One region of the Pseudomonas sp. L5B5 genome, then DNA from elsewhere that is predicted to be linked to it. Evidence: riboswitches for the same ligand, from Rfam matches in the RefSeq annotation. Region 1 holds a riboswitch; each other region holds the start of a gene.
The links. A riboswitch is a leader RNA that binds a small molecule or an ion and turns the genes downstream of it on or off. The one in region 1 is predicted to bind cobalamin.

Region 1 (7,815 bases):
CAGGGACATGCCGTATCGTTTTGCCGTCAGCAGCGTGCTGCTGCTATTGAGTTCAGTGTGCATGGCGCAAGGTCCGGCGCCGACGATTTCCTACACCCGCGACATCCAGCCGATCTTCACCGAAAAGTGCGTGGCCTGCCACGCCTGCTACGACTCGGCCTGCCAGCTCAACCTGGGCAGCGGTGAAGGCGCCGCCCGCGGCGCTTCCAAAGCCCCGGTGTACGACGGCGAGCGCAGCAAGGCCCAGGCCCCGACCCGGCTGTTCTATGACGCCAGCGGCAAGGCAGCCTGGCAGCGCCAGGGCTTCTACTCGGTGCTCGATGCCCAGGGCAGCCAGGCGGCGCTGATGGCGCGGATGCTGGAGTTGGGGCATCGCACGCCGCTGCAACCCAATGCCAAGCTGCCCAGCGAGATCGTCCTGGGCCTGGGCCGGGAAAACATGTGCCCGCAGCCCGTGGAGTTCGACGGCTACGCCAGCAGCCATCCCAGGGAAGGCATGCCCCTGGCCGTGACCGGCCTGACCGACCAGCAATACCAGACGCTGCAGCGCTGGCTGGCCTCCGGCGCGCCGATCGATGAACAGGGCCTGACCCCCAGTGCCAGGGAAAGCCTGCAGGTAGTCCAGTGGGAAAACCTGCTCAATGCCCCGGGCGCCAGGGAAAGCCTGGTGGCGCGCTGGCTCTACGAACACTGGTTTCTGGCCCACATCTACTTCGAAGGCGGCGAGCCGGGGCATTTCTTCCAGTGGGTGCGTTCGCGTACCCCCAGCGGCCAGCCCATCGACCTGATCAATACCCGGCGCCCCAATGACGACCCCGGCACCCAGGTGTACTACCGCCTCTGGCCGGTGCAAGGGGTGATCGTGCACAAGACCCACATCACCTACCCGCTGGGCGCGGCGAAGATGGCCCGGGTCAAGACCCTGTTCTACAGCGGCGATTGGCAGGTCAATGCGTTGCCGGGCTATGGGCCGGGGCGCCGGGCCAACCCGTTCGAGACCTTCGAGGCGATTCCGGCCAAGGCCCGCTACCAGTTCATGCTGGATAACGCCGAATACTTCGTACGTACCTTCATCCGCGGGCCGGTGTGCCGCGGGCAGATTGCCACCGATGTGATCCGCGACAACTTCTGGGCCTTGTTCCAGGCCCCGGAACATGACCTGTACATCACCGATCCGGCTTATCGCGGCCAGGCCACACCGCTGCTGGCGATGCCCGGGCAGAACGACGACGTTGGCAGCGTGCTCAGCCTGTGGCTGTCCTACCGGGACAAGCGCAATGAGTACGAGGCCCTGCGCCGTGACTCCTATGCCGATTCGCCGGCGCCGAGCTGGTCGACCCTGTGGGCCGGCAATGACAACGCGCTGCTGAGCATCTTCCGCCACTTCGACAGTGCCTCGGTGACCAAGGGCCTGATCGGCGAGATTCCGCAGACGATGTGGCTGTTCGACTATCCATTGCTGGAGCGCACCTATTACCAGCTGGCGGTGAACTTCGACGTGTTCGGCAACGTCTCGCACCAGGCCCAGACCCGCTTGTACTTCGACCTGATTCGCAACGGCGCCGAGCAGAACTTCCTGCGCCTGATGCCCGCCGGCACCCGCGAGGACTTTCTCGATGATTGGTACCAGAACAGCGGCAAGTTCAAGATGTGGCTGGATTACGAGTCCATCGACGACAGCAAGCGCAGCGCCCTGAGGCTGGACGCCAAGGACCCGAAGAAGGATTTCGCCAACCAGCTTCTGGCCCGTTATGGCGAGCTCAATGCCAAGCCGGACCCGATCAACCGATGCGACAGCGCCTATTGCTCGCGCCCCAACATCGACCCGGCATTGCAGGACGCCGAGCAGGCCCTGAGCCGTTTGGCGTCGCGTCCGGCGGCGGGGCTGAAGGTCATCGAGCAAATGCCCGAAGCCACCTTGCTGAGGGTCCAGACGCCGGGGGGCAAGCGCGAGTTCTACAGCGTGCTGCGCAACCGTGCCCACAGTAACGTGGCCTTCATGCTGGGCGAGTCGTTGCGCTACCAGCCGGGCCTGGACACCCTGACCATCTTCCCGGGCATTCTCGGCAGCTATCCGAACTTCATGTTCGACGTCCCGGCCGAGCAGGTGCCGGAATTCGTCGCGGCCATGCAGGAGGCGCGGGATGCCGCAGGATTTGAAAAGGTCGTCGAGCGTTGGGGCATCCGGCGCAGCCATCCGCAGTTCTGGCAGTACTTCCACGACCAGACTCGCTACTTGAAGGAAACCGACCCGGTGGAGGCCGGGGTCATGGACATGAATCGCTACGAAAACCTCTGAGGTAGAGCTGTCGTGCCCCCCGGGATGCCCAGGTATCCCGGGGGGCGCTTCATACCAAGGTCTATCCCGACAAAAATACTAGGACTTTTTCAGCGACGTCGATTGGCGTAAACTGCGCCCACGTCTGCGAGGAACCACCATGAGCGCCATAACCATTACCGACGCCGCCCACGATTATCTGGCTGATCTGCTTTCCAAGCAGAACACCCCGGGGATTGGCATCCGCATCTTCATTACCCAGCCAGGGACCCAGTACGCCGAGACTTGCATCGCCTATTGCAAGCCGGGCGAAGAAAAGCCCGAGGACAAGGCCCTGGGTCTCAAGAGTTTCACCGCCTACATCGACGCCTTCAGCGAAGGTTTCCTCGATGACGCGGTCGTCGACTACGCCACCGATCGCATGGGCGGCCAGCTGACCATCAAGGCGCCCAATGCCAAGGTGCCGATGGTCAATGCCGACAGCCCGATCAACGAGCGCATCAACTACTACCTGCAAACCGAGATCAACCCGGGACTGGCCAGCCACGGCGGCCAGGTCAGCCTGATCGAAGTGGTCGAGGACGGCATCGCCGTCCTGCAGTTCGGTGGCGGCTGCCAGGGTTGCGGGCAGGCCGACGTGACCTTGAAGGAAGGCATCGAGCGCACCCTGCTCGAGCGTATCCCCGAACTCAAGGGCGTGCGCGACGTCACTGACCATACGCAGAAAGAAAACGCCTACTACTAAGGCGTTCGCTGCGACCCAAAAAAACGGCGCCCCGTGAGCGCCGTTTTTTTATGCCTGGAGCAAGGCCCCTGGGGCTGAGCAAGTGGGTCAGGGGCGATAGAGGTGCGCGTGCCCGGCGCGGTACAGCGATGATTCGCTGAACGCATCGGTGGCCAGTACCCGGCCCACCAGGATCAGCGCGGTGCGCCGAAAGCCCTTGGCCGCGACCTTTGCCTGGATGTCCGCCAAGGTGCCCACGACCCAGTCCTGGTCCGGCCAGGTGGCCCGGTGCACCACGGCGATCGGGCAGTCGATGCCGTAATGGGGCAGGAGTTCGGCGACGATGCGTTCCAGATGGTTGACGCCCAGATGGATGGCCATGGTCGCGCCATGGGCTGCCAGGCTGGCGAATTCTTCCCCGGCAGGCATGCTCGTCTTGTCCGCGTAACGGGTGAGGATCACGCTCTGGGAAACATCCGGCAGGGTCAGTTCGGCCCCCAGCAAGGCGGCGCAGGCGGCGGTGGCAGTAACCCCGGGAACGATCTCGAAAGCAATGCCCAGCTCCCGCAGGCAGCGGATCTGTTCACCGATGGCGCCATACAGGCTCGGGTCGCCGGAATGCACCCGGGCCACATCCTGGCCCTGGGCGTGGGCTTGGCGCATAACTTCGATGATCTGCTCCAGGTGCAGTTCGGCGCTGTTGATCACCCGCACCGCACTGTGCCCGTCTAGCACCGCCTGGGGGACCAGGGAACCGGCGTAGATGATTACCGGACAGCGGTGGATCAGGCGTTGGCCCTTGACGGTGATCAGTTCGGGATCGCCGGGGCCGGCGCCGATGAAGTAGACAGTCATGGCTGTGTCCTGTGAAAAAGGGGCCGGAGCAGGGCTTCAGATGAAGAATGCTCATGATCGAAGGCGGGGATTATCGGGATTCTACGGGCAAACGGCCAATGCCAGGGTCGCCTGGGGGTGCTTTTGCCGGGGGACCAGGAGTCGTGCCGGCTCCCCTTGCAGGGTTTCGGCCATGGCCAGGGCGGCGCTTTCAGCGACGCCATAGCAGCCGGTGCGCTCGAAGGCAACCTGGGACCTGTGGCTCAGGCGCGGGCTGTAGGGGGCCAGCTGGGCGCTGCTGAAACAAGTCAACCGCAGCGACAGCTGTTGTGCCAAGGCCAGCAGGCCCGGTTCATCCTGCTTCAGGTCGATGCTGGCCAGGGCCTGCACTTGCTGCAGGGCCAGGCCATTTTCTCGCAATACCTGGTCCAGCAGGGCGCGCAGGGTGCTGGCCGGGCAGCCCTTGCGGCAGCCCAGGCCGACCACCAGGGCCGGCGCTACGCCCCTGGATGTCATGCCTGATGGCCGTCCTCGCCCTTGCGCCGGAACAGCCAGGCGCTGATCAGACCCAGGGCCAGCCAGAAGGCGGCATTGGTCAACTGCGAAGCGATCTTGAACTGTGCCTCCAGTGCCTCCGGAGCCAACATCGAGTGCACTTCCGGCTGCGGTGCGCCGAGCACGTGGGGCACGGCGATAATGGCGGCGCCCAGCAATTTGAGCAGCCAATTGCCGGCGAACACGATCAAGGCAATGCCCGTGGCGGTGGAGGCTGCGGCGCCTACCCACCAGATCTGGCGTTGGGCCAGGTCGGCGGCGGCAGTGCCGGGCAGTTCAGGCGGCAAGCCCAGGGTGGGGGCCAGGCAGAAGGTCGCGTAGCCGGCCAGGCCCCAGAGCAGGCCCTGGGAGGTGCGGCTTGGGGCGCGCAGGGTGTAGAGGCCGGCCAGCATCAGGGCGAAACCGACGGCGACCACCAGGTTGCCGCCCGTGGTGGACAGCACTCGCTGCCAACCGTCTTCCGGCTCCCAGGCCTCTTCGTCATGGACGTGGCCCGCCATGGCGCCCGGAGCGTGTTCATGGACTTCCTCGGTGGCCGGGGCTTTCTCGTAGGTTTCCGCCTGGAGAATCAACGGGGCGACCCAGAAGCTCTGCAGCAGGGTCAGCAGCAAGGCGGCCAGCAGTCCGGTGAACCCTGCGGTTTGCGCAATACGCTTGATCATCGGGCAGGCCTCAGTGGCAAGGGAAGGCGGCGCTGTGGCGGGTATCGTGGGCCGCGTTGTGCACGGCCTCGATGTGCGAGAAACCGGCGAAGTACACCAGGCAGGCGCCGAGGATCGAGGCACCGATGGCGGCCACCAGGCGTTGGCTCAGGGTGGTGGTGCTGCTGGCGGAATGGCTGGTGCTGCTGATGGTCGACATGGCGCGTCCCCTTGGGTTTGTCAGCGGGAAGCGGCGCAAGAAAACCCCGCGTGACAGCCACGCAGGGTTTGCAACAGCGCCCGCCCACCGCGGGTTTGTCATTCGTGTATTGCGGGCCGGTCTCCGGGCTTGCGAGGGGCCGGCCTTTGGGCCGTGCCGGCAAGTGTCACCTTCCCATGCCCAGGGGCACAGTGGATCTGACACTTCGCTCGCTTACCGTTGCGGGGGCAGCACCGGACTGGTCACGGCTGGCAAGCGCGTGATTCACCGGTTTCCCGTTTCACCCTGTGAAGGGCACCCGTAACAAGTTGTGTAGCAAATCATGGGCAGGGGAGCGTCGTCAATTGCCGGCTGGCGTGGCCTTGGCCACACATGCGCATTGACCGCCCTGTACGCTCTGCGTAGCCTTGCGCCTTCGAGGTTCTTCGGCCAGTGGTCGAAGCTAAGACGGGAACGCGGTAGAAGCCGCGGCTGCCCCCGCAACTGTGGAGGGTTTCATTCCTGCAAGGCCACTGCCTGGCGTCCACGACGCCGGTGGGAAGGCACAGGAAATGTCAGTCCATGACTGACAAGCCCCCAGCCAGGAGACCTGCCTCGACCCAGATTCTCACTACAACCGGGCGGGGTGATCCGGTGGCGAAATCAGTACGAGCCCTGTGCCGTGCTTGTCGTCCCGCATGCCCGCCACCTTCGCCAAAGGGCATCCGATGAAAACACTGGCCAAACTTCCCGTCACCATCGTCACCGGCTTCCTGGGCTCGGGCAAGACCACATTGCTGCGGCACATGCTGGACAACGCCCAGGGGCGTCGTATCGCGGTGATCGTCAATGAATTCGGCGAACTGGGCATCGACGGCGAGATCCTCAAGCAGTGCTCCATCGGCTGCACCGAGGAAGAGGCCAGCGGCCGAGTCTACGAGCTGGCCAACGGTTGCCTGTGCTGCACCGTGCAGGAAGAGTTCTTCCCGGTGATGCGCGAGCTGGTGGCGCGCCGTGGCGACCTGGACCATATCCTCATCGAAACCAGCGGCCTGGCCTTGCCCAAGCCTCTGGTGCAAGCCTTCCAGTGGCCGGAGATCCGCAGCGCCTGCACCGTCGACGCGGTGATCACCGTGGTCGACAGCCCGGCCGTCGCCGCTGGCACCTTCGCCGCCTTCCCGGACCAGGTGGATGCCCAGCGCAAGCTCGACCCCAACCTCGACCACGAATCGCCCCTGCACGAACTGTTCGCCGACCAGCTGTCCAGCGCCGACCTGGTGATCCTCAACAAGACCGACCTGATCAGCCCCGAAGACCTGGCCAAGGTCCGCCTGGAAGTGGCCGAGGAGCTGCCGCCGGCGGTCAAGGTCATCGAAGCCAGCAGCGGTCGCCTGCCGCTGGACGTGCTGCTGGGCCTGGGTGCCGGTTCCGAGGAACACATCGACGGCCGCCACAGCCACCACGACCATCACCACGACGGCGATGACGATCACGACGACCATGACCACGACGCCTTCGACTCGATCTCCATCGAGTTGCCCGAGGCCGACGAGAGCCTGCTGCTCGATGCCCTGACCCAACTGGTGGTCAAGCACGGCATCCTGCGGGTCAAGGGTTTCGCGGCAATTCCCGGCAAGCCGATGCGCCTGCTGATCCAGGGCGTAGGCACCCGTTTCGACAAGCATTTCGACCGCAAGTGGAGCGCTGATGAAGCCCGGGCCACGCGCCTGGTACTGATCGGCCAGGAGCTGGATGCGGCCCTGCTGGAAGCGCAACTGCGCGCCGCCCTCGGCGCCTGACCCGTGCACCTGCTCAGGACCCAGCCCGGCGGATTCGTGTCGGATGACAACATTGCCGACCTTGGACAAACCCCCGCCGAGCTGGTGATCCTGTGCAGCGGCGACTCCAGCCTGGCGCTGCTGGCCGAGGCCGCGGAGCAACTGCCCGCGGACTACCCCAGCTTGCGCCTGGCCAACCCGATGCAGGTGCAGAACCACGCCTCGGTGGACCTGTATGTGGACCAGGTGCTGCAGCACGCCAAGGTCATCCTGATTTCCCTGCACGGCGGCATCGCCTACTGGCGTTATGGCGTCGAGCGGCTAGTGGAATTGTCCCAGCGCGGGGTGCAGCTGATCCTGGTGCCTGGGGACGACCGTCCGGACCCGGAGCTCAGTGGCCTGAGCACGGTATCGGTGGTCGAGCGCGATCGCCTCTGGCAGTTCCTGCGCCAGGGCGGGCGTGACAATGCATTGAATTTCTACCATTGCCTGGCCAGCGGCCTGCTGGGGCGCGATTACCCCTGGAACGAGCCGCAGGCCCTGGCGCGCACGGCGCTCTATCATCCGCACAAGAGCCAGGCCTGCCTGGCCGACTGGCAAACCGACTGGCAGCCCGGTCAGGCGGTGGCGGGCCTGCTGTTCTACCGCTCGCACTTGCAGGCGGCCAATACGGCGTTCATCGACCTGTTCTGCCAGCGGCTGCAGGCTGCGGGCCTCAACCCCTTGCCGATCGCCGTGGCCAGCCTCAAGGAACCCGACTGCCTGGCGCAGGTGGAAGACTGGCTGGAGCAAACCGGTGCCGGGGT
Region 2 (7,815 bases), 1.5 Mb from region 1:
GAGCGAAGCGTGAGAGGAGCAGGTCGGCCTCGATTCTGCGCAGCACCGCCAGGGCTGACAAACGAAGTTTCCTCTGAACTTCATTCTGCAAACGAATGCATCACCGCGTGCCGCGAGCAAGTCTGGTCCCGGATTGGGCAATGCCGGACGGGGCAAGCGCCGGGCAGTGAAGAAAATGGTTATCGAATGCCCTGGGGCTTATAGCCAAATATTCCCGAAGCACGGTCCCCAGGCTGGTAAAACAGGGCCTTTGCAATGATGGCGCTTTGTATTTTCGGCGGTCGATACCTGCGGCTCGCCCCCATCCGCTCGCTGCATCTTTCCCATTGCTGGACGGAGGCGACTTGGCCCGTGCGCAGTACACCAGAGGGAAGGGACTGTCACTGGCCAGGAGGCTCTATCGTTCACGCACCCTGGGCCTGGCCCTGGGATTCTTCTGTGTGGCCGAGGCCATGGCGCCCTTGCAGCCGGCGCCCTGGATCTGGGGCCTGATGCTGTTCAATGCATTCGCCTGGCCACACCTGGCTTATCAGTGGGCGCGCCTGGCGCGGCAGCCGTTTCGCGCCGAGTACCGCAACCTGCTGGTGGACTCGCTGCTGGGGGGCTTCTGGGTGGTGGCCATGCAGTTCAACCCACTGCCCCTGGCCACCACCCTGGGGATGATGGCCATGAACAACATGGCCATGGGCGGGACACGATTCTTTCTCGCCGGCTGCGTGGCCCAGGTCCTGGGGATTGGCCTGGGCCTGGGGATCTTCGGGTTTGCCTTCAGCGCCGGTACCACGCCGGAGCAGTTGTATGCCTGCCTGCCGATGCTGACCCTGTACCCGCTGGCCCTGGGGTACATCTGTTACCAGCAGGCGGTCACCCTGGGGCGACACAAGCGCGAGCTGCTGGCCCTGAGTCGCACCGACAGCCTGACCGGGCTGCTCAATCACGGCGCCTGGAAGGACCAGCTGGAGGTCGAGTTCCAGCGTTGCAAGCGGCAGAACCACGGTGGTGCCATTGCGCTGATCGATATCGATCACTTCAAGGCCATCAACGACACCTACGGCCATGTGGCCGGTGACGTGGTGCTGCGCCAGTTGAGCAAGTTGCTGCGGCAGAACCTGCGCCTGAGCGACCAGGCCGGCCGCTACGGTGGCGACGAGTTCTGCGTGATCCTGCCGGACGTGCCCCTGGCCCACGCCGCCGAACTGATGGAGGCATTGCGCGGGCGTTTCGGCGCCCTGGGCTACGAACAGACCCCGGCCTTGCAGGTCAGCCTGAGCATCGGCCTGGCGGCTTTCGACGCACGCCATGAAGAGGCCATGGGCTGGCTCAACGATGCCGACCAGGCGTTGTACGCGGCCAAGACCTGCGGGCGCAACAACGTCAGCTGCCATTCGCCGTCGCCGCCCGCGCGACACCTGCTCAACTCCTTGTAGCCGCCACCTTCATTGTTGAATCCGCAAGAGCTGCGCCCGCGGCAGCGGCTACACGAAGCGCAAGCACGGTGCCTGTAGCCGCTACTGAGCCTGCGAAGCTGCGCCAAGGCCCGCAGGGCCTTCTCACGATTCCGGCCGGATTGCGCTCAATCCCGCGACGGATGCAGGCGCCGGGCGAGCTCCAGGGCGGTGCGGGCGCTGGCGATACCGGGGACCAGCTGGGTGAAGGGGATGTCGATCAGGCGTTGCTCGCGCACCGCCCGCAGGCGCGACAGCGCCGGATCACCCTGCAGCAGACGGCGCTTGCGCGAGGCCGGCGACCACAGGGCATCGGCCAGCAGCATCACGTCCGGATCGTTGGCCAGCAGGGACTCGCTGTCCACCACCAGCCGCGGGCGGTCGATGGCCGCGAAGCTGTTGCGCGCCCCGGCAGCTTGCAGCAATACCCCGACAAAACCCCGCCGGCCCTGGCTGGCCAGGCCGTTGACCTCGCTGTCCAGGTAGAACACTGAAGGCTTGGGCTGGCCCTGGTACAGCGCTTGGGCCGCGGTCAGGTCGGTCTCCATCTGGGCGATCAGTTGTCGGGCCCTGGCCTGTTGGCCCAGCAATTGGCCCAGGGTCAGCAGGTCGCGACGGATGTGCCCGAAGTAGTCCTCGTCATGCCCGGCGCAGGCCGATTCCAGCAGGTAGCTGCCGACGCCGATCGCGCCCAGGCGTTCGCGGGAACTGAAGTTGTCGGGGAAGGCCGAGGCAAAACCACCCACCACCAGGTCGGGCTTGAGGCTGTACAGCACCTCGGCCGACGGGTACTGGTGGGAGATCACCGGCACCCCGTGGTACTGCCCCTGGTCCATGGCCTGGCCATCGTCATCCAGGTAGGCGACCCCAATCATCGACGGCCCGGCGCCCAGGGCCAGCAGCAGGTCGGCGCTGTGCTGGTTGAGGGCGACGATGCGCTGTGGGGTGCCGGGGCTGGACCAGCTCTTGCCGCAGTTCTCGTAGCTGCCGGCCTGGGCCGGCCCACTGGCCAGCCACAGTAGGATGGCCAGGCATCCGGCCTGGATTGTCCTAGGCATCGCCGGGTACTCCATAGGGTGCGGCGATCCGCAACTGGGCGACGGGCTCGCCTGCCAGCAGATGCCCCTCCACCAGTTGCAGCACCTGGCTGTCGTTCTCGACCCGATACCAGCAGCCATCCGGGTGCACGGTGAGCACCGGTCCCAGGTTGCAGGGGAACTGGCAGCCGGTACGGGTCAGCAGTACGCCACCGGGTTTTTCCATGAGATCAAGGCGCAACAGTTCACGACGCAGGCTCTTCCACAAGGGCAGGGCACCACGCCGGACGCAGCGCGGGCCAGTGCAGAGGAATACCTGGCGGGCGTGGGGCGGCACCCGCGACCAGTCCGGATCGCTGGCCACCGCATTGACCTGGTCGCACGACAGGTGGCGTTCGCGCTGGGCGATGCTGGCCCAGGCCAGGGCCGCATCCAGCCCCCGGCGACCCAGGGCCTGGGCGGTGACCCACAGCCGTGGCACCTGGGAGTGGGCACGGGCGTGGCGTCCCAGTTCATCGCGCAGCCAGTCCAGGTAGGCGCTGTCGGAGCTGGGTTCCAGGTCCACCACCAGCAGCGCTGCGTCATCCCGTGGCAAGGCTTCGTCCAGGACAGCCCAGAGGCTGTCGAAGCCGTCCAGGGTATCGATCACCCGGGTCTCGACGCTGTCGTCGCACAGGCCCTCGAGCTCGCGGCAGAAGGCTTGGCCGAGGGCGCCACCCAGCAGGCCGGGACCGACGAACAGCACCCGTTGATAATGCTCATGCATGTCGGTCGGCCTCAGAAGCGGTAGGTGTAGCGCACTTCGGTGGTGAAGGGGCGCCCCAGGTTGTCCAGCGCCGGTTTGTCGTTGGTCATGCTGGTGGCGTAGTCGCGGTCGAACAGGTTCTCCACCAGCAGGCTCAGGCGATGCTGCTGGGCCGTGTCGAGGTAGCGATAGGCATCGGCGTCGACCACCGAGTAGTGGCCGTAGTCGACTTTCTTCGAACTCTCGACCTGGCCGATATAGCGGATCGCGCCGCCCACGCCCCACATCCGGTCCTGCGATTCGAAGCCCAGGCGCGAGCGGGCGAAGAACCCGGGGATATTGCTCAGGGTCACGTTGCGTGATTCGACCAGGTTGCGGGTCATGTCGGCGGACAGGTTCCATTGCGGGCTGAATTGCCAGCGCCCGTCCACCTCGATGCCCCGGACCCTGACCTGGCTGTCACCGTTGACGAAGTGGATGCCGTCCAGGGCAATCAGGTCGTCGATCTTGCGCCGGTAGGCGGTGACGCTGGCATTGAACTCACCGGCCAGCAGGCTGCCCTTGTAGTCCAGGCCCAGCTCGGCATTGACGCTCTTTTCCGGCTTGAGGTTGCGGTTGCCTTTTTCATAGGGCTCGTTGGCGAACAGCTGCTCGGCGTTGGGCAGCTTGAAGGCATTGCCGTACTGGCCGCGCAGTTGCCAGTTGGGCGTGAGGTCGTACAGCGAGGTGAGCATGCCCACCGTGGCGCTCTCGCCACCGCTCATTTTTTCGTGGCGCACGCCGATGCTCGGGTGCCAGTCCGGCAGGGTATCGAACACCGGGCGCAACTGGGTGTACAGGGCGTTGGCCTGGGCCTTGCTGTTGTCGATCTTGAGTACGTCGTCCTGGCCCTTGAACCACTGGTTGTCGGTGCCGAATACCAGCACATGGCCGCCGTCCAGTTCGGCCTTGCCTTCGGCCTGCACGCCCCAGTCGGTGAAGCCCCAGTAGTCGTTGTGGTTGATGATCTTGGTGCCGCCATCATCGCTGTTGTTGATACGGGTGTAGCGCGTATCCCAGTCGTTGACATGGCCCTTGACGAAGTAGCTGAAACGCTCGCCCAGGCGTTGCTCGAAGGTGGCGGTGGCGATCTGCTGGACCCGGTCGTTGGTGGTCTTCTTGTTGTTCGCGGCGCGGGCGAAATCCAGGTTGGCGTCGGTGTACTGGTAGAACAGTTCCAGGCGCGAATCGTCGCCAAAACCCTGGATCGCCTTGGCGCCGAAGGTGGTCACCTCATAGGAGCGCTTCTTGTCCCGGGTGCTGGCGTTGTAGGCGCTGTTGCGAAACGGCTGGTAGCCGTCGGAGACGTTGTGGCTGACATAGGCCAGCAGGCCGAGGTCGCCCAGGCCGTTGCTGACGATGCGTTCCACCCGGGCATCGCCGCTCTTGCCCATGAAACTGTCCAGGCCCAGGTTGACTTCGCCGGAGGCGTCGCGGGTCTGTGGGCTGCGGGTGACGATGTTGATCACCCCGGACACCGCCTGGGTGCCGAACAGCAGGCTCTGGCCGCCCTTGAGCACTTCGATGCGCTCGATGGCGTTGGCTGGCAGGGTATCCAGGTACAGGCCGCCGTACAGGCGGTTGTTCAGGCGCACGCCATCGAGCAGGATCAGCGTGTCGTCGTTGCGTCCGCCCAGCAGCGAATAGGTGCCGTAGTCGAAGGGGCCGTTCTTGGGCGCTACATAGAGGCCCGGCACGTACATCTGCAGCACCCGGGTGATGTCGCTGCTGGGACCGGCACGCTCGATCTGCTGGCGATCGATGACGTCTACCTTGCTGCCGTACTTGGCCATCTCGGCCACGGTAGTGGATTCCACCGACGGGGCAGACACGAACTGCTGGTCCAGCTTCAGGGATGTATCGTCGGCCAGCAGCCAGGGGCTGAACAGGCAGCCGAGCAGGGCGCCGCCCATGGAACGGCGCGGAGCACGCCAGTCGCGCGCAAGGGAAGTGTCTGTTGTTTTCATTGTTGGTCTTCTCGAAAGTGTCTTCGGGAAGCACGCAGGGAGAAGGTGGCAGGCACGCGCACGCGCCCACACCGGCCCATGCCCGCCCACCGCAGGATTGCCAAACAGATACTTCAGGCCGGTCTCCGGGCTTGCGAGGCTGGCTGCATTCGCCTTCCCATACCTTGGGTACAGTGGCGTGTTGAATGCAGCACTCGCTTACCGTTGCGGGGGCAGCACCGGACTTGCCTCTGGGGGCGCACCGGTTTCCCGTTTCACCTCACGCACGGCGGCGTGAGGCACCTGAAACAGGGCGGCATCTGAACACTCGTCCTACCGTTCGTCAATCCTGTGGCCGCCATGATTGCGCCCGCTGCGCAGCCATACCGTTATCGCCGAGCCCAGCGCAGCTCGTGTAGCCGCTGCTGAGCCTGCGAAGCTGCGCCAAGGCCCGCAGGGCCTTCATTGTGGAATTCGCAAGGTTTGCGCCCGCTGCGCGGTCGTACGCAGCCTGCGGCAGCGGCTACACGAAGCAGAGCTTCACGGGACGGTGGCGGGGGAGGTGCGTACCGGGGGCTGGTCGCTGGCACTCGAAGGGCAGGCCAGCAGCGGCACTGCGCGAACCGAATCACCGGGTTGCAGTTGCAGGCGCTTGGTGGTCTGGCGGTCCACCAGCAGGCAGCCGGCTACCAGGCGCCCCGGCGCAGCGGTGATGCGACAGCTTTCCAGGCGCCGGTTGTGGATCAGCCACATCGGCGCCTGCTGGTCAGGATTGCCCACCAGCAGCGGCAACACCTGGCTTTCGCGCACGCTGCGGATCTTCGTCACCTCGGCCTCGATCAGCGGGCCGCCGTCGAAGACGTCGATGCAGCCCTGGTGACTGAAACCTTCGTCGCGCAAGATGCCCACCGCCTGGTCGGTGCTGGCATGGGCCTGGCCGATGGAGGCCTGGGCCTGGGTGCTGAGCAGGCAGGTGTAAAGCGGTTGGCGCGGCATCAGTTCGGCGATGAAGGACTTGCTGCCCTGACTGGACAGGCGGTTGGCCTGCTGGAAATCCATCTTGAAGAAGTGCCGACCCAGGCTGTCCCAGAATGGCGAGCAGCCCTGGCTGTCGACCTGGCCACGCAACTCGGCCACCAGCTTGTCGCCGAACAGCGTGGGGTATTCGGCGACGAACAGCAGGCGGGCGGTGGACAACAGACGGCCGGTGTGGCCCTGGCGCAGGTCATGGCGCAGGAACAGCGAGCACAGCTGGGATTGTCCAGTCATGTCGTTGCACAGGAACAGGGTCGGGACCTGTTTCTCGATGCCCAGCCCGGGTGCGCTGCCACGGGTGACGCCGAGCCGATAGTTGTAGCAGGGCTCGCGCAGGCCGATGGCGCCGCTCAGGCCGCAGATACCGGTCACTTGCTGGTCGTCATCTTCGAGCACGAACAGGTAATCGGCGTCGGCGCGCTCCACCTGGCCGGCAAAGGCCCGCTGGGCCCAGCGCACCCGGTGGTCCAGGCGCTCGGGGTCGGTGCTGAGGTTATCCAGCTCGCGCTGGCAGCCTCCCAGCAGGCGCAGCACCGCCGGCAGGTCGGTGACGCGGATCGGACGCACGATCATGCTCTGGCTCCTGGCAGCGGGCTGGTTGTGGGGAGGTAGGGACGCAGGGTCATAACGCAATGCTCCGCACCGGGTCGCCGGGTTCCAGCTGCAAGGCCTGGAGCATTGCCTGGTCCAGGCCCGTGAAGTCGCCGGGAGCCTCGTCGAGCAGGGCGACGATGGCGCGAAAGCCTTGCAGCCGATCGTTGCTCAGCAGCCATGGACGGCCCTGGCCACTCTGCGCAGCGAGGTAGCTGGTGGCGATCCGGCTCTGGATGATCGAGCGCAGTTCATGGTTGCGCCCCTGCAGGGTCGGGCCGGCGTCGAACAGGTCGACGTACTGGGTGGGGGAAAAACCTTCGTCCACCAGGATGTCGCAGGCCTCCTTGGCATCGGGATGGATGCGGCCGATGCAGTCCTGGGCCGGTTGCGCGAGCATCGGGATGTAGATCGGGTACTGGGGCATCAATTCGACGAGAAAACCTCGGCCCTGCAGGGCACACAGCCGTTCGGCCTCGACATAGGGCAGGTCGAAGAAGTGCTGGCCCACCGCTTCCCAGAACGGCGAGTGGCCACTGGCGGTGCTGTAGCCGACGATCTCGCTGATGCAGCTGTCGGCGAAACGCAGGGGGTGGGCGGCGATGAACAGCAAGCGTGCCCGGGAGGTCAGTTGTGCCAGGGGCGTGCCGGCCAGCGCGGCATCCATGTGGAAGCTGCGCAGCAGGGTTTGCTCGCTCAGGTCATGGCACAGGGACAGGGTCGGCACCCCGTGCTGGATGTCCAGCTCGCGGGAGCTGCTGATGAACGGGCGGTTGCGCAGGTTGTAGAACGGTTCGGGGAAGCCGGCCGTGGCCAGGATGTCCGAACAGCCGTGCAAGCAACCGCTGTCGGGGTCTTCGAGGACAAAAAAGTAGTTTTCCGGGCCCTGGCTAGCTTCGGTCTTGGCGAAGGACGCCAGGGAATCGAGGATCTTTTCCCGCAGGCAGTCTTCGTCGTCCACCAGCGAAGTCACGCCC
Region 3 (7,815 bases), 830 kb from region 1:
ACAGCAGGCTCAAGTCACCACCAAGAACCAGTCTTCCGCTGTTTATCAGGAGGAGCTGGCAACTGAAAAGGAACTGGCAGAATTCGCTGACAGCAAGCCTTACCAGTTGCCAGTTCTGGCCGACAGCATTCTCGAGCGTGGCATGTCCCTGATCGGTACCCGCTATCGTTTCGGCGGCACCTCCGAAGCGGGTTTCGACTGCAGCGGTTTCATCGGTTACCTGTTTCGTGAAGAGGCTGGCATGAACCTGCCACGCTCCACTCGCGAAATGATCAACGTCAAGGCACCCCTGGTGGCGCGCAACAACCTCAAGCCGGGTGACCTGCTGTTCTTCAGCACCAACGGCCGTGGGCGCGTCAGCCATGCCGGTATCTACCTGGGCGACGACCAGTTCATCCATTCCAGCAGCCGTCGTAGTGGCGGTGTGCGGGTCGACAGCCTGGGTGACAGCTACTGGAGCAAGACCTTCATCGAGGCCAAGCGTGCACTCGCCATGGCTCCGACAGTGGTCACCGCACGCAAATAAACAGACTATTTGTAGGGCGAAGTTAAAGTCTTACTTGAAGTTTGGTGTGTAGGCGCTAGAATTCTGATCTATTGTTGAAACTAACCGCGTAAGTCCTGCTTACGCGGTTTTGTTTTCAGTACCACGGCAGAGAAAGCCGCATCCCGATCAGGATTGTCCAGCTTATGTCGACCTCGGCCCGCATTGCTCTGATTGTCCTCGCAGCGCTGCTCAGCGCCTGCGCCAGCCGTACCCCGCCCCCTGCGCCCGTGGTGCGGGCTCCGGTATTCAATTCCTCCCAGACCTTTTCTCCGGTTGCCGAAGACGTGCTGTTTCGTGCGTTGGGCCTGGTGGGCACGCCTTATCGCTGGGGCGGCAACACGCCAGCCACGGGGTTCGATTGCAGTGGCCTGATCGGTTATGTGTATCGCGATGCTGCTGGTATCTCCCTGCCACGCTCGACCCGGGAAATGATTGGCATGCAGGCTCCGGATGTCGGCAAGAATGCCCTGCAGACGGGGGATCTGATCTTCTTCGCCACCAATGGCGGTTCCCAGGTCAGCCATGCCGGGATCTATGTCGGTGAGGGGCGTTTCGTGCATGCCCCGGCTACCGGTGGCACAGTCAAGCTCGACAGCCTTTCGAAGGCCTATTGGCAGAAGGCCTATCTGAGCGCCAAGCGCGTACTGCAGCCGGAACATCTGGCGCACAACCCGTAACTCTCTCCGGTCGAGGTGCTCGTGACGGCCCGTACGCTCAACCTCGACGATGCTCTCTACCAATACCTGCTGGACGTTTCCCTGCGTGAAACGCCCCTGTTGCGCCGTCTGCGAGACGAGACCCAGGCCCTGCCCACTGCACGCTGGCAGGTGGCGCCCGAGCAGGGCCAGTTTCTCGCCCTGTTGATCAAGTTGATCGGCGCCCGCCGAGTGCTGGAGGTGGGTACCTTCACCGGTTATAGCGCCTTGTGCATGGCTCAAGCGTTGCCGGATGATGGTTTGCTGGTCTGTTGTGACATTCCGGGTGACTACAACACCACTGCCCAGCGTTACTGGCAGGAGGCTGGTGTCGAGCAGCGCATCGACCTGCGTCTGGCGCCTGCGCTGGACACTCTCGACAGCCTGGAGAGGATGGGGCAGGGCGCAGCTTACGACCTCATCTTCATCGATGCCGACAAGGCCAACTATCCGAGCTACCTGGAGTCCGCACTGCGCCTGCTGCGTGTTGGGGGCCTGGCGGTGTTCGATAACACGCTATGGAGTGGCCGGGTTCTGGAGACGGAACCGGCCAGTGAGGACACCCGGGCCATCCAGGCCCTCAATCGTGCCCTCAGGGATGACCCGCGTGTTGACTTGTCGCTGTTGCCCCTGGGGGACGGCCTGACCTTGTGCCGCAAGCGCTGATGTCAGGGCTGCTTGGCGGCCGTTACTCGCCAGATCTTGTTGCCGATGTCATCCGCCACTAGCAGGGCTCCCTGCTGGTCGATCACCACCCCTACCGGACGGCCCATTGCTTGTTTGTCGTCATCGAGAAAACCACTGAGCACGTCGACCGGCTGACCCTGGGGCTTGCCGTCGCTGAAAGGCACGAAAATCACTTTGTAGCCGCTGTGGGGGTTGCGGTTCCAGGAACCATGCTGGCCGATGAAGGCGCCTTCGGTGAAGGGCGCCGGAAGTTTGCTGCCTTCAGCAAATGTCAGTCCCAGTGAGGCGGTGTGCGGTCCCACGGCGTAGTCCGGGGCGATCGCCTTGGCCACGAGGGCCGGGTCCTGAGGCTTGACCCGTGCGTCGACATGCTGGCCGTAGTAGCTGAAGGGCCAGCCATAGAACGCACCGTCCCTGACCGAAGTGATGTAGTCGGGCACCAGGTCGCTGCCGATCTCATCTCGTTCATTCACGGCAGTCCAGAGTGCCCCGCTTGCAGGTTCCCAGGCCATGCCGTTGGGGTTGCGCAGGCCGGTGGCGAACAGCCGGTGCTGGCCGCTGGCACGATCCACTTCCCAGATCGCCGCGCGACCTTGCTCCTTGTCCAGGCCATTTTCGCCGACGTTGCTGTTGGAACCGACGGTGACATACAGCTTGCTGCCGTCCTTGCTGGCAATGACATTCTTGGTCCAGTGGTGATTCAGTGTGCCACCCGGCAGGTCGAGCACCTTGGTGGCGCTGGCGCTGATCCGGGTGTCACCGTTCTGGTAGGGGAAACGCAGCAACTTGTCGGTGTCCGCCACATACAGGTCGTTGCCCATCAGGGTCATGCCAAAGGGCGAGTTGAGGTTTTCCAGGAATACACTGCGGGTTTCTGCCACGCCGTCGTGATCTGCATCCCGTAGCAGGGTGATGCGATTGGCGCTGGGAACTGTCGCGCCAGCGCGGCCCATCACTTTGCCGGCGACCCAGCCGCGAATTCCCTGGCTGTCGTCCGGTTTGGGCGGGGCATTGGTTTCCGCCACCAGGATGTCCCCGTTAGGCAGTACATAGAGCCAGCGCGGATGGTCGAGATCCTCGGCGAAGGCATTGACCTGGGTTCCGCTGGCCGCCAGTGGTTTTGCTCCCTGGGGCCAGCCGACGGCCGGGGCGATGTTCAGCGTGGGGATCAGCGTGGGATTGGGTTCCGGCAGCTTGGGGTTCGGGCCGGTTCCATCCGCGACCTGCAGGCTGGAGGTTTCGCCGCAGGCAGCGAGGCTGGCGGCGATGGCAAGGAGCAAGGTGTGTCGAAGCGTGAGCATGCTGATATCCCTATGAGTGCGCGAACGTTCAATCATAGAGAAGCATCGTCGGGCAGGGTTCCCTTCTTTCAGCGGGCTTCCTTGAACAGCACCGCGATCCCGGGGTGATAGCAGCCAGCTTCGTTGTGCAGCTTGCGATAGGCATAGGGGAAGTACCATGCCACGGCGCAGCAGTGCTCTTTCTGCAAATCGTCGAGCAGGTCTTGCAGCTCTTCGGGGGTGGCGCTGTGTTGAAGCTTGTGTGGCGCGACGAACAGGCAGCCGAGCTTGAGGTCGCTGGCATAGCTGATCCTCTTCGCTTCGCTGGCGATGTCTGCCAGGGGCTGGGCCAGGTTCAGGTTGTTGACCCGTGGCCAGCGCTGGGTGGCCTGGATGTAGGCGCGTTCTTCCTTGGTTGCCAGGTACAGGTCGGTGCGGGCATTGCGCGCGCCTTCCTCGAGCTGCTTTTTGCTGGGGCTGTGCTCCAGGCTCACCATCTCGGCCATCCAGGCTGCCGCGGAGAGCAGGCCCAGGTTGGCTTGTTCATCGAACCAGTAGGGGGTTTCGTTATCGCCGCGAACCGCGTTGTAGCGGTCAATGCAATCGAACCAGCGTTCCAGCATCGGACGCAGGAATTCCAGCTTTGGATTGCTGATGATCATGCCTTGCATCGAACTCACCCCTTATTGTTGTGCGGAGGGGCGTCGGCCCCGAAAGTGGCTATTTGATATCATTGCTTCCAGTGTGGCACAAGATTGGCGTCAGTTTGTTGATGCAGTGCAGTTTTCCGTCGGATGCGATGGACAGCTTCAATTGACGCTCTACCCCCAACCCTCTAACCTTCGCGACTTGTTTCAGGTGCTCTGTGGTCTTGGCCGACAGGGTGAAACAGGGAAGCCGGTCAGGGCCGTTCCAGTGATGGGGCTGGCGACGATTCCGGCGCTGCCCCCGCAACGGTAGGTGAGTCAAGGCTGTGCAGGTGCCACTGTGTCGAAGACGACATGGGAAGGCGCGCAGTTCGGCAGCGATGCCGCTCACGAGCCCGGAGACCGGCCTGATCCATCCAACGGCATCACGGTGGGCGATGCCAGGCTTAAGCCATTTGTTTCCATTTCTGCCCCCGTTCCCCAAGCCCCAACGGAGAACTGCTCAATGAGTGAATCCCTCGAGCGTGACGAGCGTCATTTGGCGCGCATGCTGCGCAAAAAAGCACTGATCGACGAGCGCATCGCCAACTCGCCCAACGAGTGCGGGCTGCTGCTGGTACTGACGGGCAATGGCAAGGGCAAGAGCAGCTCGGCTTTCGGCATGCTGGCCCGATCCATGGGGCATGGCATGCGCTGTGGCGTTGTGCAGTTCATCAAGGGCCGCGAAAGCACCGGTGAAGAGCTGTTTTTCCGGCGTTTCCCCGAGCAGGTGAGCTTTCATGTGATGGGCGAGGGTTTCACCTGGGAGACCCAGGATCGCCAGCGAGACATTGCCGCTGCCGAAGCCGCCTGGGCAGTGTCCCGGGAGTTGCTGAGCAATCCCGATGTCGGCCTGGTGGTACTCGATGAGCTGAACATTGCCCTCAAGCACGGTTACCTGGACCTGGATCAGGTATTGGGCGACCTGCAGGCCCGTCCGCCGATGCAGCACGTGGTGGTGACCGGGCGGGGGGCCAAGCCGCAAATGATCGAGCTGGCCGATACCGTGACCGAGATGGGCATGCTCAAGCATGCCTTCCAAGCGGGTATCAAGGCGCAGAAGGGCATCGAGCTGTGAGCGTGAATCCATGACTGATGTTCGTCATTGCCCGGCGGTATTGATCGCCGCACCGGCATCCGGCCAGGGCAAGACCACCGTGACCGCCGCCCTCGCGCGCCTGCACCGCAACCAGGGGCGCAAGGTGCGAGTCTTCAAGTGCGGTCCGGACTTTCTCGACCCGATGATTCTCGAGCGTGCCAGCGGTGCCCCGGTGTACCAGCTGGACCTGTGGATGGTGGGTGAGCAGGAGAGTCGCCGCCTGCTGTGGGAGGCGGCCGGGGAGGCCGACCTGATCCTGATCGAAGGCGTCATGGGGCTGTTCGACGGCACCCCGTCCAGCGCTGACCTGGCGCGGCATTTCGGCGTGCCGGTACTGGGGGTGATCGATGGCACTGCCATGGCCCAGACCTTCGGCGCCCTGGCCCTTGGCCTGGCGCGTTACCAGCCGGACCTGCCGTTTGCCGGGGTGCTGGCCAATCGGGTGGGTACTGTGCGTCATGCGCAGTTGCTCGAAGGCAGCCTGACCGAGGGACTGCGCTGGTATGGCGCGTTGTCCCGGGAAACTGGCATCGAACTGCCCAGTCGCCACCTGGGTCTGGTGCAGGCCAACGAACTCAATGACCTGGACCTGCGCCTGGACGCTGCTGCCCAAGCCCTGGCCAGCAGTTGCCAGGTAGCGTTGCCACCGGCCGTGGGGTTTGCCGCGCCGGCCCCGCAGGTGTGTGAGCCATTGCTGGAGGGGGTGCGGATCGCCGTGGCGCAGGACGAAGCGTTTGCTTTCACCTATGGCGCCAGCCTGGATCTGCTGCGGGCCATGGGCGCGCAGTTGCACTTTTTCTCGCCGATTCATGATCGTGAATTGCCGGCGGCCGACAGCCTGTACCTGCCCGGCGGTTACCCGGAGCTGCACCATCAGGCGCTGGCGCAGAACACCGGCATGCTGGATGCCATTCGTGCTCACCATGCCGCCGGCAAGCCGTTGCTTGCTGAATGTGGCGGGATGCTTTACCTGCTCGATGCCCTGACCGACGTCGAAGGCCTGCGTGCCGAACTGCTGGGGCTGTTGCCCGGCGAGGCCGTGATGCAGAAACGTCTGGCAGCTCTGGCCCTGCAAGCGGTGGACCTGCCGGAAGGCAGCCTGCGCGGGCATACCTACCATCACTCCCTGACCAGTACGACGCTCGAGCCCATCGCTCGGGGCGTGAGCCCCAACGGTGGGCGTGGCGCCGAGGCGGTGTATCGCGATGGGCGGATGACCGCCTCCTATGTGCACTTCTATTTCCCGTCCAATCCGTTGGCGGTGGCGGCGTTGTTCGCGCCGCAGCATATGGTTGGCGAGGGCCAGGCGAGTGAGTGAGCTGGCTTTTTCCGCACCCGAGCGCGAGGCGGTCTACCGCGCCATCGCCGAACGCCGTGACATGCGCCATTTCGCCGGCGGCAACGTTGCCCCCGAGGTGCTGCAGCGTCTGCTGGAGGCTGCGCACCAGGCGCCCAGTGTCGGGCTGATGCAGCCCTGGCGCTTCATCCGCATCAGTGATCGAGCGCTGCGCGAAAGTATTCGGCAACTGGTAGAGCAGGAGCGAGTGCGTACTGCCGAGGCCCTCGGGGAGCGTTCCGACGAGTTCATGAAACTCAAGGTCGAGGGCATCAACGATTGTGCCGAGCTTCTGGTGGCCGCCTTGATGGATGGCCGCGAGCGGCATGTTTTTGGCCGCCGCACGCTCCCGGAAATGGACCTGGCGTCGATGTCCTGCGCAATCCAGAACCTGTGGCTGGCGGCGCGCAGCGAAGGCCTGGGCATGGGCTGGGTCTCGTTGTTCGAGCCCCAGGCCCTGGCTGCACTGCTGGGTTTGCCCGAGGGAGCCAAGCCCTTGGCGGTGTTGTGCCTGGGGCCGGTTGCCGAATTTTACCCGGCGCCGATGCTGGCGCTGGAAGGTTGGGCCCAGCCCCGACCATTGAGTGAGTTGCTGTATGAGAATTACTGGGGAGTGAGTCGATGAGCGTGGCGTTGCTGAGTGTCGCCGGGGTGGCGCTGGATGCGCTGCTGGGCGAGCCCAAGCGCTGGCATCCACTGGTGGCGTTCGGGCGACTGGCGGACCGCATCGAGCAGCGCTTCAATGCCGCGGGGCGAGGGTGGCGCAGCCATGGTGTCACTGCCTGGGTACTGGCGGTGCTACCTCTGACCCTGGTGGCCACGGCCTTGTCCTGGCTGCCCTACATTGGCTGGCTGGTGGAGATCCTGGCGTTGTACTGCGCCTTGGGGCTGCGCAGCCTCGGCGAGCATGTCGAACCGGTGGCCCAGGCCCTGCGAAGCGATGATCTGGACGAGGCGCGACGCCGCGTGGGGTTCCTGGTGAGTCGCCAGACCAGCGAGCTGGACGCCACCGCCGTAGCGCGAGCGGCCACCGAGTCGGTACTGGAGAACGGCAGCGACGCGGTGTTTGCGGCCCTGTTCTGGTTTGCCGTGGCGGGCGCGCCGGGGGTGGTGCTCTATCGTCTGAGCAACACCCTGGATGCGATGTGGGGTTATCGCAACGAGCGCTTCGAGCGCTTCGGCTGGGCCGCCGCGCGGATCGACGATCTGCTCAACTATATTCCGGCGCGCCTGGTGGCCCTGACCTATGCCTTGCTGGGCAAGACCCGATTGGCATTCAAGTGCTGGTATCGCCAGGGACCGACCTGGGACAGTCCCAACGCCGGCCCGGTGATGGCGGCCGGGGCGGGAGCCCTGGGGGTCGAACTGGGAGGCGCGGCGGTCTATCACGGCGAGCTGCATCAGCGTCCGCAATTGGGTGAGGGGGAGCCGGCCAGTGCCGCGTCCATCGATCACGGCTGGCAGTTGGTGCAGCGGGGAGTATGG

Region 2: another riboswitch for cobalamin. It lies ahead of LGQ10_RS06760 (TonB-dependent receptor plug domain-containing protein); the one in region 1 lies ahead of cobW (cobalamin biosynthesis protein CobW).
Region 3: another riboswitch for cobalamin. It lies ahead of cobO (cob(I)yrinic acid a,c-diamide adenosyltransferase); the one in region 1 lies ahead of cobW (cobalamin biosynthesis protein CobW).

Annotation. Positions count from the first base shown of each region.
Region 1 is NZ_CP084742.1:22,384-30,198, forward strand. It holds gene LGQ10_RS00075 (fatty acid cis/trans isomerase) at 8-2,299, shown strand; gene nfuA (Fe-S biogenesis protein NfuA) at 2,439-3,023, shown strand; gene cobM (precorrin-4 C(11)-methyltransferase) at 3,111-3,857, opposite strand; gene LGQ10_RS00090 (cobalamin biosynthesis protein) at 3,939-4,352, opposite strand; gene LGQ10_RS00095 (CbtA family protein) at 4,349-5,053, opposite strand; gene LGQ10_RS00100 (CbtB domain-containing protein) at 5,064-5,252, opposite strand; cobalamin riboswitch at 5,349-5,569, opposite strand; cobalamin riboswitch at 5,654-5,864, shown strand; gene cobW (cobalamin biosynthesis protein CobW) at 5,960-7,030, shown strand; gene cobN (cobaltochelatase subunit CobN) at 7,034-7,815, shown strand, end outside.
Region 2 is NZ_CP084742.1:1,508,478-1,516,292, reverse strand. It holds gene LGQ10_RS06775 (diguanylate cyclase) at 345-1,427, shown strand; gene LGQ10_RS06770 (ABC transporter substrate-binding protein) at 1,574-2,503, opposite strand; gene LGQ10_RS06765 ((2Fe-2S) ferredoxin domain-containing protein) at 2,496-3,248, opposite strand; gene LGQ10_RS06760 (TonB-dependent receptor plug domain-containing protein) at 3,260-5,179, opposite strand; cobalamin riboswitch at 5,332-5,534, opposite strand; gene LGQ10_RS06755 (arginine N-succinyltransferase) at 5,753-6,820, opposite strand; gene LGQ10_RS06750 (arginine N-succinyltransferase) at 6,870-7,815, opposite strand, start outside.
Region 3 is NZ_CP084742.1:6,007,912-6,015,726, forward strand. It holds gene LGQ10_RS27710 (C40 family peptidase) at 1-526, shown strand, start outside; gene LGQ10_RS27715 (C40 family peptidase) at 691-1,224, shown strand; gene LGQ10_RS27720 (class I SAM-dependent methyltransferase) at 1,246-1,908, shown strand; gene LGQ10_RS27725 (PQQ-dependent sugar dehydrogenase) at 1,911-3,230, opposite strand; gene LGQ10_RS27730 (hypothetical protein) at 3,299-3,880, opposite strand; cobalamin riboswitch at 4,049-4,282, shown strand; gene cobO (cob(I)yrinic acid a,c-diamide adenosyltransferase) at 4,362-4,973, shown strand; gene LGQ10_RS27740 (cobyrinate a,c-diamide synthase) at 4,984-6,312, shown strand; gene bluB (5,6-dimethylbenzimidazole synthase) at 6,305-6,955, shown strand; gene cbiB (adenosylcobinamide-phosphate synthase CbiB) at 6,952-7,815, shown strand, end outside.